DNA from 3 places in the Paenibacillus dendritiformis genome. Region 1 is predicted to be linked to each of the others. Evidence: riboswitches for the same ligand, from Rfam matches in the RefSeq annotation. Region 1 holds a riboswitch; each other region holds the start of a gene.
What was found. Region 1 has a riboswitch for cyclic di-GMP ahead of L6439_RS27295 (MucBP domain-containing protein). Riboswitches for the same ligand answer to the same signal wherever they lie in the genome.
Positions count from the first base shown of each region.

Region 2: another riboswitch for cyclic di-GMP. It lies ahead of L6439_RS13425 (glycosyl hydrolase family 18 protein); the one in region 1 lies ahead of L6439_RS27295 (MucBP domain-containing protein).
Region 3: another riboswitch for cyclic di-GMP. It lies ahead of L6439_RS00910 (anti-repressor SinI family protein); the one in region 1 lies ahead of L6439_RS27295 (MucBP domain-containing protein).

Region 1 covers NZ_AP025344.1:6,151,250-6,156,588, reverse strand. The annotation lists gene rihC (ribonucleoside hydrolase RihC) at 1-135, opposite strand, end outside; gene L6439_RS27300 (LacI family DNA-binding transcriptional regulator) at 344-1,321, opposite strand; cyclic di-GMP riboswitch class I at 1,812-1,899, shown strand; gene L6439_RS27295 (MucBP domain-containing protein) at 2,049-5,339, shown strand, end outside.
Region 2 covers NZ_AP025344.1:3,066,633-3,071,971, reverse strand. The annotation lists gene L6439_RS13440 (helix-turn-helix domain-containing protein) at 1-783, opposite strand, end outside; gene L6439_RS13435 (hypothetical protein) at 826-1,161, opposite strand; gene fabG (3-oxoacyl-ACP reductase FabG) at 1,397-2,176, opposite strand; cyclic di-GMP riboswitch class I at 2,756-2,840, shown strand; gene L6439_RS13425 (glycosyl hydrolase family 18 protein) at 2,949-5,339, shown strand, end outside.
Region 3 covers NZ_AP025344.1:193,775-199,113, forward strand. The annotation lists gene L6439_RS00895 (peptidase) at 1-451, shown strand, start outside; gene L6439_RS00900 (lipopolysaccharide biosynthesis protein) at 468-2,030, shown strand; gene galE (UDP-glucose 4-epimerase GalE) at 2,030-3,058, shown strand; cyclic di-GMP riboswitch class II at 3,148-3,230, shown strand; gene L6439_RS00910 (anti-repressor SinI family protein) at 3,248-3,418, shown strand; gene L6439_RS00915 (helix-turn-helix domain-containing protein) at 3,541-3,876, opposite strand; gene L6439_RS00920 (ABC transporter ATP-binding protein) at 3,944-5,339, opposite strand, start outside.

The DNA.
Region 1 (5,339 bases):
GCCGACATTGCCCGCAACCGTCGTAATCAGCCGGACATCGATACGCTCATGGAACAGGGCGGCCGCAATGGCGACGGCATCATCAATTCCAGGGTCCGTATCCAGAATGACAGGAATTTTTTTCACAGTTTCCATGTTCAAGCACTCCTTTTGAATGTGGTGGGTTGAAAGCGGCATATGAAAACAAATCAACTGTATGTGTAACCGGTTACACACCCGACAAAGAATTTCTTCATCCCAAGCTGTCGGATGGGTATGAAGAAAAATCAGACCGGAGAGAACGCACGCTGTTTTTCTAAAGAATAGCATTCCCTGAATATGAAGTTCTATGAAAGCGGCGCGATTATCGCGTCGTCCCTCGCCGGATCAGTTCTACGGGAAGCTTGTAATGCATCGTGTCCAGCGGCTTTCTTTCGATCATTTTAATCAGCATTCGGGCTGCCAGCAGCCCCATTTCATAGATGGATTGCGCGACTGTCGTCAATTCCGGGTAGACCATCTCGCCCAGCGAGATGCCGTCGAAGCCGACAATCTGCATCCGGTCGGGAACGGGAATATCCCGTTTCTGAACGGCCCGCAGCGCTCCCATCGCCATAATATCGTTGCCGGCGAAGATACCGTCGACATCGGGGTGACGATCCAGCAAGCGATTGGCCGCTTCCGTCGCCTGATTCAGGCTGAAGTTGCCTTCGATGATGAGATCCGGGGAGAACCATGCGGCCTCCTTCACCACGTCCAAATATCCCTGGCATCGTTCATCCGCAATCGATAGCTGCTGCGGTCCCCGAAGATGGGCGATTTTGCTGCAGCCGCGATCAAGGAGATATTGCACGCCTTGCCGCGCTCCCTCCCGGTTGTCGGAGGCGACCGTCGGTATGGTATCCGAAATCGTCCGGTCCAACGTGACCACCGGAACATCCAGCAGCCGGACTTCTTCCGCCGACAGTGTATTCGATGCAAGGATGAAGCCGTCGATGTATTTCTGCTTCAATGCGTGAATATACTGCTTCTCATTGGCAGGGGTGTCGTCGGAGTTGCATAAAATGGTTGCGTATCCGTACAATTGGGTTACCTTCTCCACGGCACGGGCCAGTTCATTGAAGAACGGGTTCGTGATGTCGGGGACGAGAAGCGCCAGCATTTTCGCCGATTTTTTGGTCAAGCTTCTGGCGACGTCATTCGGAATATAGTTCAGTTCCCGAATGGCCTCCATCACTTTCTTCTCGGTGTCCTCATGGACATACCCTTTTTGGTTCAGGACCCGGGAGACGGTTGCGACCGATACGCCCGCCAATTTCGACACATCTTTGATCGTGGCCATGACGGAGTATCCTTCCTTTCTATGTGTAACCGGTTACACATCCGTTACATCACTTATCATATGTCCTGCTCATCCATTTGTCAACGATCCAAGATCTGCAAATTCCTCTTGTTTTGTCGTCTCTTCTTTTCGGAGTACCACCAACGCCCTTATAGTATGACCCGATTCGGAAGGAAGCGATGGAAAATGAGCTGCAATTTAATTCCTTTTCATTCCTCGCCTATCCATTTCTATGCGAACGAGTCGAACTGTGAAATATTAGGTCGAAGTACCTATAATTATGAAAATAAGAGGCGATTATTTTTCAAAGAAATGAATATTTTATCCCATTTGCAGTTTGAAGAAAATCCCCCAACCAGGGGATTTTTCGGGGGTTCAGGCGCTGTTGGAAGCGGAACGAAAAATTTTCAAAAAAGTGATTGACAAAAAGGAGGCTGTCCCATATATTGAGCATTGAATAGTGCTTTAGCTGGGTATGATTGGATACCGTAACTACATAGGGCACACTAATCGAAAGATTAGGCCGCAAAGCTTAGGAATCTAAAGGCCACCAGGCCCATGATCGTCCGGCTGCATTTAACAATCGTTAAATTGCAGCCGGATTTTTTTATTTTTCATAGGGCGGTTCTCCGCGGTATTTTTGGCCCGCAGAACGATATAAATAAGACGTGAGGAGGCAATTTTATTCTGCAAAGGAGGACTCAGATGAAAAAATGAGGAGGAAACTATGAAACGCCGATTCAGACTAGTAGTTACATGGTTGTGTATGTTGAGTGTCGCATTTGGGACGATTCCGGGCACGCTCGGCGCCCAGGCGGCGAGTTCCGGGGAGCTTGAGTGGCCGAATCCGGGAGCGGTGAAGCTCACGAAGGAAGCGAACCCGGTCGAAGGCAAGCTGGATGAATGGGATATTACACTGACAGTCGAAGGCAAGAACCTGAAATCGGGCTCCTCCGATGTCGTGCTCGTAATCGACAAGTCGGGAAGCATGACCCAAAAACCGAACCAGAACCGATTGCCGAAGGCCAAGGATGCAGCGAAGAAATTCGTTGACAATCTCTTGATTGAAGACTCGGACACGAGAATTGCAGTAGTGACCTTCAATAAGACTTCTGATCAGGTATCTGACTTCAAAGGCCTTGACCAGAAGACGGAATTGAAACGTGCCATTGATAATATACAGGCGACCGGGGGAACGAATATTCAGGCCGGACTGCACGAAGCTCAGGAGCTTTTAAAGACAAGCCAGGCCAACAACAAAGTGATCGTTCTGCTGAGTGACGGGGAGCCGACGTATAGTTACAAGGCGTCTACTGCAGTAAAAGGTTCATGGGGAAATAATAGCCATCAGTTTATTCTTTCTGATTTTAACGACAAAAACATTATTGGGTCGGGCTCCAGTTACAGCCTGGGCTCTAACTGGTATGGTTTGGGTAAGGAAACTTGTTTTTTGTGGAGTTGCAGCTATGAGTTTGAAATTAAAGACAATGGCATCGGCACGATTTCCGAAGCCAAGCTGGCCCATGATGCAGGAATTCATATTTATTCTATTGGGTTGGATGTTGGCAGCAATAGCAATGCCACCAATACGCTGAAAGATGTTGCCAACAAAGGCTATTATTCGGGCACCAGCGACAGTCTGGAGCGAATCTTCTCCGAACTGGCCAGCAAAATTGCCTTTGCCGCAGAGAATGCGGTAGTCACTGACCCGATGGGGGACATGTTCGATCTGAAGTTGAAGGGAAGCTCCTTCGGCCCGGACGACTACAAGGCCTCTCAAGGGGAGGTAACCTGGAACCCGCAAACCGAAACGTTTACCTGGAACATTGGCAATGTTACGGAAGGCAATCCGGCGACGCTTACTTACCGGGTCAAAATGGATCACTCCAAAAACCCGGATCCAAAACAATTGTACCCGACCAATAAGACAACGACGATGAATTACACCGATGCCAAAGGTGATCGTACATCGAAGGATTTCGAAGTGCCGAGAGTGGGCTTGGGCAAAGGTTCGATTCTCGTCAAGGCGTATAAAGTCAATGCCAACGGCAAGCCGGTCAATTCCGACGGCCAAGAAGTCGAACGCCCGGATTTGGCCCAAGAGCTGTACAGCCGCTACCACGAGGAGGATGGAAGCGACGCGCTTGAGGTTGGCAAATCCTATACCGTCCCGGCGCCAACAGTGCCAGGTTACACGTTGAGAGTTGGCGACAATCCAACGAAAGTGGATTTGACGGTTAGCAAGCCTTCGCCAATTATTTGGTTCGGTTATAACGATGTCCCTAACAAGCTGACGATTGTTCACCAATCGGGAGACAAGGTGCTGGATCGCAGCGAGGCGGACAAAAAGCCGGGCGAATCCATCGATGTAAGCAGCAAGAATTTCGACGGCTACGAGTTCTCCAATGTCGAGGTTAGTAAAGGCAGCGGACTGACTGTGGACAGCGGGCATGTAACGGGCGTGATGCCTGGCCAGGATGTAACGATTACTTTTCATTACACCGCAAATGATCAAAGCGTCAAAGTCCGTTACGTAGACCGAGCCACGGGCAAGGATCTGCTGGAACCAAGCGTGAAGACAGGGAAGACGGGAGAAACACTGACGCTGGAAGCCGCACATGTTGCGGGATATGAAGCGGAAAAACCGACAACCGTAGAATACGTGCTGAAGGCCGGCGAAAATCCGGATCATATCTTCTACTACAACGGGACAGAGCAGAGCTTGAAGGTGCGCTATGTGGACCGTGGAACCGGCAAGGAATTGCTGGTCCCAATTGTGAAGACAGGGAAGACCGGGGAAGAACTTACGCTGAAAGCCGAAGAAATTGCGGGGTATGAAGCAGAAGAGCCGACAACCGTAGAATATGTGCTGAAGGCTGAAAATCCGGATCATGTCTTCTACTACAACGGATTGGGACAGGGCGTCAAAGTCCGTTACGTAGACCGAGCCACGGGTAAGGATCTGCTGGAACCAAGCGTGAAGACAGGGAAGACCGGGGAAGAGCTTACGCTGAAAGCCGAAGAAATTGCGGGCTATGAAGCGGAAGAGCCGAAAACAGTGACATATGAGCTGAAGGCTGGCGAGAATCCGGATCACATCTTCTACTACACGGCGGAGAAGCAGACAGTCACCGTGAAGTACCTGGAGAAAGGTACGGATAAGGTACTGGCTGAAGCAACGGCGCATGAAGGCGCAACGGGCCAGACCGTAACGCTGGAAGCGAAGCCGATTCCGGGTTACACCGCAGAGAACGATACGTATGAGTATACATTCAAAGCAGGTAAGAACGAGTATACGTTCTACTATACGGCGAAGGAACAAACGGTCACCGTGAAGTACTTACTGGAAGGCACGAAGGATGTCGAGGTTGCCGCCCCGGATACATTCACAGGCCCGACGGGTTCCGAAAAGCTGCTGACCGCGAAGCCGGTAGAAGGATATGAGCCGGTTGATCCAAGTGAATATAAGTATAAGTTCACAGCGGAAGCGAACCAGGAGTACATTTTCTACTACAAGGCTCTGAAGCAGACGGTCACCGTAAAGTACCTGGAAAAAGGTACGGACAAAGCACTGGCTGAAGCAACAACACATGAAGGCGTGACGGGTGAGACCGTAACGCTGGAAGCGAAGCCGATCGCGGGTTACACCGCAGAGAACGATACGTATGCGTACACGTTCAAAGCAGGAACGAACGAATACATCTTCTACTACGCCGGAAGCAGTCAGACGCTGACCGTGAAGTATCTGGAGCAAGGAACGGAGAAAGAACTGGCAGCGGAGAAGCTGCTCGAAGGCGTAACCGGGCAGACCATCGGACTGACGGCGAAAGAAGTGGCGGGCTACAAGCCGTTGAACGCCACGCACAAATACACGTTCTCGGCGGAAGCTGACCAAGTGTATACGTTCTACTACACCAAAGATGATCCGACAGGCGAAGAGCGCACCGTAATCGTGCATTACGTCGATCGGGCGACGGAACAATCGCTGAAGGAGTCCACTTCGCATATTGGGCAAGTG
Region 2 (5,339 bases), 3.1 Mb from region 1:
ATACTGTAAAGAGTACATCTCAGCCTCTTTGTATTCCTTTAAGCCGAAATGCGCGTCTCTCAGCACGCCAAGCGCATATATTTTGTAAGGACTGTGACCGCTATCTTCAGCAAGTACTTTTTTGCAATGCTCGATGCTCTCATCATAAATTCTCAAATGATAAGCATGAACCCCTAATTTGTAGTGTAACTCAAGATGCTCCTCCTGCGGCAAGAAGCCGGCATAGTGAAGAATATACTTTCCGCTGTGGTACGTTTCCTTCAATCTGTTGAAATCATTTCGTTCAATTAGATAACGTTGATACATGCTTTTGGCTATGTAAGGCATGATTCCGTGGGAACGCGAGTAATCAAGGATGAGATCATACAATGAAAGCTTGATGCTGTCGTTATCAATGGAGCCGATATCACGATACAATTTCCCTACTAAATACAGGCTGTCTTCATTCGGTGACTCAAGAAACTTGGCGGCGATTTTGAGTATTAGCGAAGGATGTTCAAGTGTTTCTAGTTCGTTCTGTAAAATCGCGTACACAACTTCCGACTTGTGTCCAATTTCGATATATTGTTCAACGATTTCGTTATGGGGAATGTCTAATTCTGCAGCGATGGACAAGATGGATTGAAAATCAGGGCGCTTGACCTCACGGTTTTCAATTCTCGACAGGCTTCCTTTATCTACGCCGACCGCTTCCTGAAGCTTCGACAGACTCATTTCCTTCTTCTGCCGATAGTGCTTGATTAGCTCCCCCAAGCTCTTGGGCTTCGCGGCAACGGAACTCACAGACTCACTCTCCTTTGGCAGCGCAAATCCGCCGCCCGCATTTTACCATCCTGAATGCATATCACAAAAAATCGTTTTGTCAAAATATCCGCACTTCTCTATTTCTTCGATTTTGCGTTCAATCATCGCAAAGGCCGGATCTTGCGTATTTTTATGGGAAATTTCCTCTTCAAGAAGCATATCGAACAATAGGCCAGTGCCGCATCCCATATCGAGAATCCCTTCTTCGCCAAGGAATTTGCGGATGTAGCCGTACACGACCGAGTATCTGGCATATTCCGTGATGCCGGCCAGGCAGTCCCATACTTTGGAGCGGTATTCCTCATCCCATTGTTGTCGAGTGCTCTCAATAGAATCGGGTACATTCGTGCTTTCCATTCCGATTTCTCCCGGTCGCTTAGTAATGAAACGGAACTTTCATGTTACCAGTGAGCAAACAGAGAAATCATGGCTTGACGCAGCCTGATGCGGCATGATGGCAGAGAAATGCAGAACTGAGACTATTCAGGTTGAGTTCTAGATATTATGATAGTGCCGCAGTTATATTTTGTCAAATAATGTCTTGTAGCATAGGGTTATCCGGAATATCGATAATGTGTCTATGGTAAACGAATCAGACGTCCCCCATCGCTTCCAGGCTTTCCGGAATAATCTGACCGCCATCAACAATGATGGTCTGGCCCGTAATATAACCTGCCTCCTTCGAAGCCAAGAAGAGAGCGGCATAAGCGATATCTTCGACGCTACCGAGCCGCTTGAGCGGGATGGACGCCGACATCGACTCCAGATAATGGTCCCCAAGGCCTTCCAAGCCTTCCGTCATAATGTTGCCGGGCATGACGGCGTTAATGGTAATGCTGTAACGCGCGAGCTCGAGCGCCGCACTGCGCATGAATCCCAACTGAGCGGCTTTGCTTGCGCCGTAGTGCGACCATCCCGCATAACCGGTGGCCGGCCCCGTAATAGAAGAGGTAACAATGATTCGGCCGTATTCCGCTTTCTTCAGAAAGGGCAGGCAGGCTTGAAGGGAAAACAGCGTCCCGCGCGCGTTCGTGTTCATCACATGATCCCAATGCTCGCCGGTCATCTCCTCAATCGGCGCATTCGGAAAAATACCGGCATTGGCGCACAGCACGTCGATCCCCCCGAAAGTACCGGCCGTCTCGTTCGCAACCCGCTTCATCGACTCCAAATCTGCGACATCGCCTTCGAAGGCATGAGCAACGCCTCCGTTCTTCCGGATTTGCGCCGCGGTTTCCTCCGCTTTTGCGAGGCTGCGTGCGACGACTGAGACTTTCGCCCCATGTGAGGCGAAGGTTCTCGCAATTCCTTTGCCGATTCCTTTGCTGGCTCCGGTCACGACGACCGTCTTATCCTTCAGTGGCGTCAGCATACAAAACACTCCTATCGTCTATAAAAATAAGCTGCATCGTTTCCATTACATGGATTCAATGTAATCCTACTACAAATCCGGATGCGGAGACAACGCATGATAGATAGAAGTTTTCCAACCTAAGAATGTCATCATCACATATCCGCCACATTTGTGGCTCCAGACTGAATATAAGGATAGTTATATTCGGTTATAATTATGCGAACTCGGGCAGGTCAATCCACATCGAGATATCTCTCCGCCCCCTCCCTAAGTCCTATTTTCCCAAACTTTCCGGGTAGCATAAATATGTAAAAATCCATAGCAGGGATTGTCAAGAGAACGGCGCTATTACTGGAATGGTGCACATCATCATAGGACAGGGAATCACATTGCATCCCGTTATCGCATCCAATGTTGAACTTGATATGTTTCGAATGAGTAATAAAATCGGCCTATGTTCATATTTTCACAAACGGGCCGCATGCCCCATTAAATAAGCGTGAATTTCCTGTATATTAAACGGTGCAAACATGTATCGTTATACAAGATACAGGATAAAAAGTCATAATTAAAAATAAAAGCGTATGCATTTTTTCAGGTATTACTAGGCAAAGCTAGGGAAATCTAGTGACGCAAAGCTAAAGGGGCTAAGGAAGAAATTCTATGCCAGCCAGCTGCCGGCCAATAGCAACCACACTCTATTCGTCGTATGCGTTATTTTGCATGATTCCATCGCAAGTCCTCCCTAGCTGCCTATTAATATAATCTATTGATAGGAAGTGAATTACGGATGAAGATTAGGAGAAAGCAGAGTGCCCGAAGATTGTTCGCCATGACGGTAATGACCATCATGATGTTCGTCTCTTCCCTGGCGCCGGCTTATGCAGGAACGACTGTTCCCGCAGCAAAGGAACCTGATATCAAACAGGGCTCAGCACAGGAAATCCGGAATGTCATGTACTATGGCGATTGGTCGATCTGGGGAGGACAAGGGAACTTTTATCCCAAGGATATACCCGCCGATCAACTAACCCACTTGAACTATGCCTTCCTAGATTTTGATGCCCAAGGCAATCTCGTCTTTACGGACAAGGATGCGGCTGTCGGCGCGCCTGTCGGTCAGGATGGCGTACAATGGGACGCAGCCAATGCAGGCGTCCTCATCGCCCTGCAGCAATTGCGCGCCGAAAACCCGAATCTGAAAATCGGCATCTCTCTTGGCGGATGGTCGAAATCAGGCGACTTCTCCGTTGTGGCGGCCGATGCTGCGAAGCGGGCGAATTTGGTCCAGAATGTCATGAAATTCATTAAGTACACGAACATGGACTTCGTCGATGTGGACTGGGAGTTCCCGGCTGAAGTGCGACAACCTGATCTTGTCGATAATAAAAACGATGAAGGCACGAAATACGCCACCCCGGAGGATAAAAATAATTATATTTTGCTCCTGCAAGACTTCAAAAACGCCTTGAACCAACAAGGAGCCGAGCTTGGCAAAACGTACGAGCTGTCCGTTGCTCTTCCCGCTCCCAAGGCAAAAATTGATATCGGCATTGATGTGCCGAGGTTATTTAACATTGTAGACTTTGCCAATATCATGACTTATGACATGCGGGGCGCATGGGATGAAGTAAGCGGCCATCATACCGGTCTGTATCCGAATCCCAATGATCCGCTCACCGGCAACAATCTGTCCATCGACGAGAGCGTGAATTATTTGATTCAGCAAGGAGCCGAGCCGAATAAGATCGTCATCGGGGCAGCCTACTATACCCGCGGCTGGGATCAAGTGTCGCAAGGACCCGATCCGAATCATCCGGGACTATTCGGTCAAGCCGCATTATCCGCCAAGGATGCGGATCAGACTCCATCCCGCGGCGCGGTTGGCGAATCCCCTCTCGTCCTTGGGGACGGCGGCCGCCGAACTGGGATTTGGTCTTATCGCAATCTCGACAAGTTGAAGGCCACTTACCCGAATCTCACAGAATATTGGGATGATGCTGCCAAAGCTCCTTATCTGTATGATAAGACAAGCGGCGTATTCTACACCTATGACAATGAAAGATCCATTCAAGAGAAGACGAAATATGTGCTTGAGCGCGGCCTCGGCGGGGTCATTGCATGGATGGCTTCCAATGATGCCCCTACTGCGGACCCTGCCAAGCGTGACAAATTAACAAAGGCGACGAAAGAAGGCCTCTTCGGAAGCCTGCCGCTGCCGACACATGCAATCCAATATGCCAAGCTCGGTGTTACGGCAGATGTGAAACCGTATACGGAGCCTTGGGGCAACAATAAAGGGTATGAAGTTACGCTTGTCAACAACGAAGCTTTGACCGAATCGAATCAAGTGCTGAGAGCCGTGGAACGAGGCGCAAAAACGATTAAGCTGCCGAAGCTGTATATCAAGACAGATGGACCGTTGACTTCCGGCGATTATCTGGCTGGCTCCGTAACCTACGAAAATGGTTACACGGTCGTTGACCTGAAATCGGTCTATGATGCAAAAACAATAGAGCCGGGCGCTTCTTATGCGTTCAAACTTAAGGGAGATGCCCAGATGACAAGCATGGAGCTTGTTCAGCGGGTGTCGAATAACAGCCCGGAAATGAACAGACAACTCATTCTGGGCGATGAAGCTCCAAGCAAGAATCAACCGCCTGTATTGCATGGCGTGACCGATCTCACGCTTCGAGTCGGCGACATCTTCGATAAGCTCGCCGGGGTTACCGCTACGGACGCGGAAGACGGAGACGTAACGTCGCGTATTACCGTGACGGGGGAAGTAGACACGAATGTGGCCGGGAAGTACCAACTGACGTATTCCGTCACGGATTCGCAAGGCTTAACGGCCGAAAAAGAACGCATGATTACAGTGACCGAAGCGGTAGCTCCGGAGCATGACTTTGGGGCTGGCCAAGGAATCGAGTGGCCGAAGCAAGTCCATTCTCCGTTCATCGACATGGTTGCATGGGTGACCAAGCCGGGCTATTCCAACAATGGCGCCCCTAACCTTGCCCGAATTTCCGAGGATACCGGCGTGAAATTCTTTAATCTCGGCTTCATTCAGTCCATTTCGAAGGAAATCGTTGACGGTAAAGTGCAATGGGGCTGGGGAGGATACTCCGTACTGAATGAAAAGAATGCAGACAATGCCCAATATCAAGGAATCAAGCAGTCG
Region 3 (5,339 bases), 590 kb from region 1:
CCGGCAGGATAAAGTCAAAGTGGTTGTCGATCATTATGCCGCTGCCAATGACAAGACCGCCGTCCGGGTATGCTATCGCAACACAGAAAATTGCTGTCAATGCGAGAAGTGCGTCAGAACGATCATGGGGATTGCGGCAGAGGGCCATGACCCGAATGACTACGGTTTTCCGGTTCCTGATGAGCTCTCCGGTTTTTTGAAGCGGTTTTTGAAGCGGGAGGTCAAGTTTTTCACGAATATCCAAATCGAACGGTTATGGAAGCCGATCCAGGAGCGCATGCGGGAGAATCCTGACAACGTGAAGGATCCGGATCTGCTGTCTTGGTTTCCGGATTACGATTTCGTGGCCCATCGAAGAAAAGAACGGTTCCGCTACCGTGTGACGCAATTTTTCCCGATCATCAGAAGGAAAGTGAGAACGGGTTTGCAGCAAATCCGTGAAACCAGGTAAAAGAGCAGGTACAGGGATGAGAATTCGCAATTCGCTTTATAACATTTTTTTTGGTCTGCTGGGGCAAGCCATTAGCACCATAATGGGTTTTATCGTTAGAACGGTTTTTATATGGACGCTTGGCGTTGAGTATCTGGGAGTGAGCGGCCTGTTCTCCGATGTGCTCATGCTCCTGTCTCTTGCCAATCTCGGTTTTGAGACCGCGATTATTTACAGCTTGTACCAACCTCTTGCCGATCGGGACGAGGCCAGGATAAAAGCTTTTATGCATTTATTTCGAAAAGCCTATCTGTTCATAGGTATGATTGTGCTCTTGCTGGGGCTTTCCCTGATTCCCTTTCTCGATGTTTTCATTCAGGGGGAAACGACGGTTTCTCATCTCGAACTCATCTATGTGTTATTTCTGCTCCATTCCGTGTCCACCTACTTCTTCGCTTATAAACAGGCCATTATTGTGGCCGACCAGCAGCAGCATGTGATATCGCGAATCCATAGTGTGTATGTCATTGCCATGAACACGATCCAAATCATCGTGCTTCTCTGTACGAAAAACTACATTCTATTCCTTGTGATCCAGATTGGAATGAGCGTTCTCAGAAACAAGTATATTTCCCGCGTGGCCGACCGAAAGTACGAATTCCTGAGGGAGCCGCTCAGTACTCCTCTGGACAAAGGAGAGAAGAAGACCTTTTTTCAAAATCTGCGCTCCCTGCTTATGTACAAAGTGAGCGGCGTTGTCATCAATGGGACGGATAATCTGATTATTGCGAACCTGTTTGGCGTCATATGGGTCGGACTGTATTCCAATTATTATTTGATTCTGACAACCTTAACTACGTTTCTCAGCTATTTCTTCTATTCTCTAACGGCCAGCGTAGGGAATTTGAACGCTACGGAGGATAAGGAGAAGAAGTTTTTCTTCTACTGTGTGTTACGCTTGGCCAACTTTTGGGTGTTCGGGCTTTGTGCCGTCTGTTTGTGGAACTTGCTCGATCCCGTGATTATTTTATGGCTCGGAGGTTCTTTTGTCCTCGGCAAGGAGACCTTGCTTGCGATCCTGCTCAATTTTTATACGACGGGGATGCAAAATGCTTCGACCATGTTCCGGGATACGACAGGCATGTTCCGAAGGGGAAGGTACAGCCCGTTGATCGCAGCGGCAATGAACATCGCATTATCGATTACGCTTGCACGCTTCATCGGGATGCCGGGAGTGTTCCTCGGAACGGTCATTAGCCGGTTGCTAACCTATTTTTGGGTTGATCCTTATTTGCTTCATAAGCACGTATTCTTTCAACCGCTGCGCCCTTATTTTACCCGTTACGCACTGCATGCCGCGTTAGTTCTTCTGGCGGCATCCTTCTGCGGCTGGATTGCAGGCTTGTTCACGCTGCCGCTGTTATGGGATATCGCCGTCAGGGTCCTGCTGTGCCTGACCGTAACGAACCTGATCTTCTATGCGTGCTTTCGCAAATCGAGGGAGTTTATCTACTTAACGAACATAGCCAAGGCGAATCTGGGAAAGCTGTCGATCCTTACTAAATTCAATCCGGTCATACGGAGAGAGGAGACAAGGTAATGGCCATTATGATCACGGGTGGCGCCGGTTATATCGGAAGCCATACTTGCGTAGAAATGCTGGAGGCGGGATATGAAATCGTCGTTCTTGACAATTTCTCCAACAGCCATCCGGAAGCGATTCGCCGGATCTCGGATATTACAGGCAAAGGATTTGCTTTTTATGAAGCGGATCTCCTCGACGAGCAACGCTTGAATCGGATATTCGAGGGACATCGCATCGATGCCGTGATCCATTTTGCCGGCCTGAAAGCGGTTGGGGAATCGGTTCAGGTGCCGCTTGATTACTACCATACGAATCTTACCAGCACGCTGGTTCTGTGCAGGGCGATGGCCAGGCATGGCGTGTATAAGCTGGTATTCAGCTCATCCGCCTCGGTATATGGGGCACCGGACTGTGTTCCCATTTCGGAGGAAGCCAGCCTTGGGGCGGTGAGTCCCTATGGAAGAACCAAACAAATGATTGAGCAAGTACTGCAGGATCTGGCTTCTTCTGACCCGAGATGGGGAATTTCCATTCTCAGATATTTCAATCCCGTCGGTGCACATAAAAGCGGAAAGATCGGAGAGAGCCCCAATGGGACGCCTAACAATTTAATGCCGTTTATTACGCAAGTCGCCGTAGGGAGATTGCCGTCGCTCAAAATATACGGCTCCGATTACCCTACAAAAGACGGAACGGGAATCCGAGATTATATTCATGTCGTGGATTTGGCGCAAGGCCATCTGAAAGCATTGGAGCATTTGGATCATACAAATGGGGTCGAATGTTATAACCTGGGTACGGGCCAGGGGGTTACGGTGCTGGAGATGATCCATTCCTTCGAGAAGGTGTCGGGGGTTCAGATTCCCTATGAAATCGTGGGGCGAAGACCGGGGGATGTCGCGATTTGCTATGCCGATCCGACCAAGTACCTATTGAACCTGGGATGGTTCCCGAAATACGGCATCATCGACATGTGTGAGGATAGCTGGAATTGGCAGGTTCATAATCCGCAAGGGTATTGCGAGAGGATCACGGCCGGGTAATCACCGAATTCGACAAAACTAGTGCTCCAGAGACGACATACTATGACACCATGAAACGTCAAATGTCGTGTATAATGCTACTTAATAAGTATATATTAGGAAACGATGAAATGCGCTTTTGTCTGGGCACTTTAGGCGCGTGGAGTTAGTGGTGCAACCGGCCGAGTAAATTCGGGAGGCAATGCAATCATGGTTGAAGCGGTTCCAGGTAACAATGAACAATTGGACAAGGATTGGGTAGCTATTATCTTAACTGCACGACAAATGGGCCTTTCCATTGAGGACATTCGTAAACTTCTTCGCGATTTTCAGGCACAATCTAATCCCGAATGGCCGCTCCATGTCAATTCAGAAGCATAACTCGCGAGCGTTGACATTAGCGAAAAGAAATCTCCTTTGTTGAGGCGTGTTTACAGATAATGCGCGGTGGACTCAACAATCGGAGATTTCTTTATTCCTGGCTGCCTCAACGCTAGTGGGCATCACGACTCTTCGCGTGTTAGCTTCCACTTATTATATTCCAAAAATTCTTTGAATTGCTCTTTGCTTACGCCAGAAGCCATCGCTTCTTTTACAAGATTAGTCCATTCTTCGTCTAACGCCTCAGCTTCATTCGAGGCTTCTTTATCTTGCAGCAGCTCTTCAACCGAGACCCCAAGAATAACGCTAATCTTCTCCAGAAATTGAATGGAAGGATTCTGCTGAATTCCTCTTTCAATTGAGCTTAAATAGGATTTTGCGACACCGGCTCTTTCGGAGAGTTCTGACAGTGAGTAATTTTTCTTCCTTCGAAGGATTTGAATCCGTTCTCCGATCATGATTTAACCTCCGTGTATACATCTGCTTGTCCCTATTATATCCGATTTGTGCCACCTCCGAAAGCGGCTACAACGGATAGACGGAAACAGGATTCACCTCCTGATTTTGTAAGAGATTAACAAATATACTCTTTTTTTCTGAGAATAATGACAAAAAGGTTCCCTGTTCAACCAATTTCCCGTCATGCATAACTAAAATTTGTTCCGCGTTTTGGATGGTGGACAGCCTATGGGCAACCACAATGACCGTAATGCGCTCCTTCAACCGGTGCAAAGCGGTCAGAATCTTTTTTTCATTCTCCGTATCCAGTGCGCTTGTCGCCTCATCCAGGACAAGGATCGAAGGCTGGCGGATGATGGCTCTTGCCAGCACCAGCCGCTGCCGTTCCCCTCCTGACAGACGAATGCCCCGATCTCCAATGAGCGTCTCCAATTGGTGAGGAAGCTTGCGTACAAATTCAGCTGCCGAGGAGAAATCGAGCGCTTCCCACAGATCGTTCTCCGTGGCGCTCGGTTTAACCATCAACAGGTTTTCTCTTATGCTCGCATTATAGAGAAACGGATCCTGCGCCACATACCCGATGGAGCGTCTGTACGCGAGCAGATTTTCATTCGTGATCGCCATGCCATCCACGAGGATTTGACCGGATTCAGGCTGCATCAGGCCCATAAGGAGGTCGATCAACGTGCTCTTGCCGGCCCCTGATTTGCCAACGATAGCGGTCATCCCTTGGGCAGGAATATGAACGCTGATATTTTGCAAAGCATACACAGGCCGCTGCGGCTGATAACGAAACGAAAGATTTCTGACTTCGATTCCTTGCATAACGAACCAAGGGCCAGGTCCCTGAGCGGGCGATTCGGTAAGCGCGATCGCCTGATCTGCGGCCAACTGGCAGTCATGCTGCAATTGCTGAAGAGCCTTGAAGGCGGGGATGGTCGAAGCCAATTGTTCCAGCTTGGACTGGAGGCTGGTAAATCGCGGCCACAACCTGGCAAAGACCAGAATAACGATCAACAAAGACGGTCCCTCAGCCGGAAAAAAGCGAAATGACACAAAGATAAATCCGGCAATAAGCAGTGAGGACGATATTTTATACAACAGCTGGGAATTCAGCCTTAGCCGCACATAATCCAGCTGCTCTTGCATGGTTCCTTCGGTAAGCTGCTGGTGCCACTCCAAGCGGGAGGGTTCCAGGTTGTTGCTCTTTATATCTTTCATTCCCTGAAGCTGGTCAGTGATTCCCGCCAGATAAGCTTGGGCGAGCTTGGACGTATGGCTGCCGAGCTGCTTGGATTTGCGAATAAATCCGCGGGAAAGAAAGGCAAGCATGGCTCCGCAGGCAATCACGAACAGCGTTATCGTCGGTGAGATCCAGAAGGCGAAAATAATCTGAACGAGGGTAAACAAGGCAGATGTAATGAATTGGAGGAGCAGACTGATTCCCCCCAAGACTCTGGCG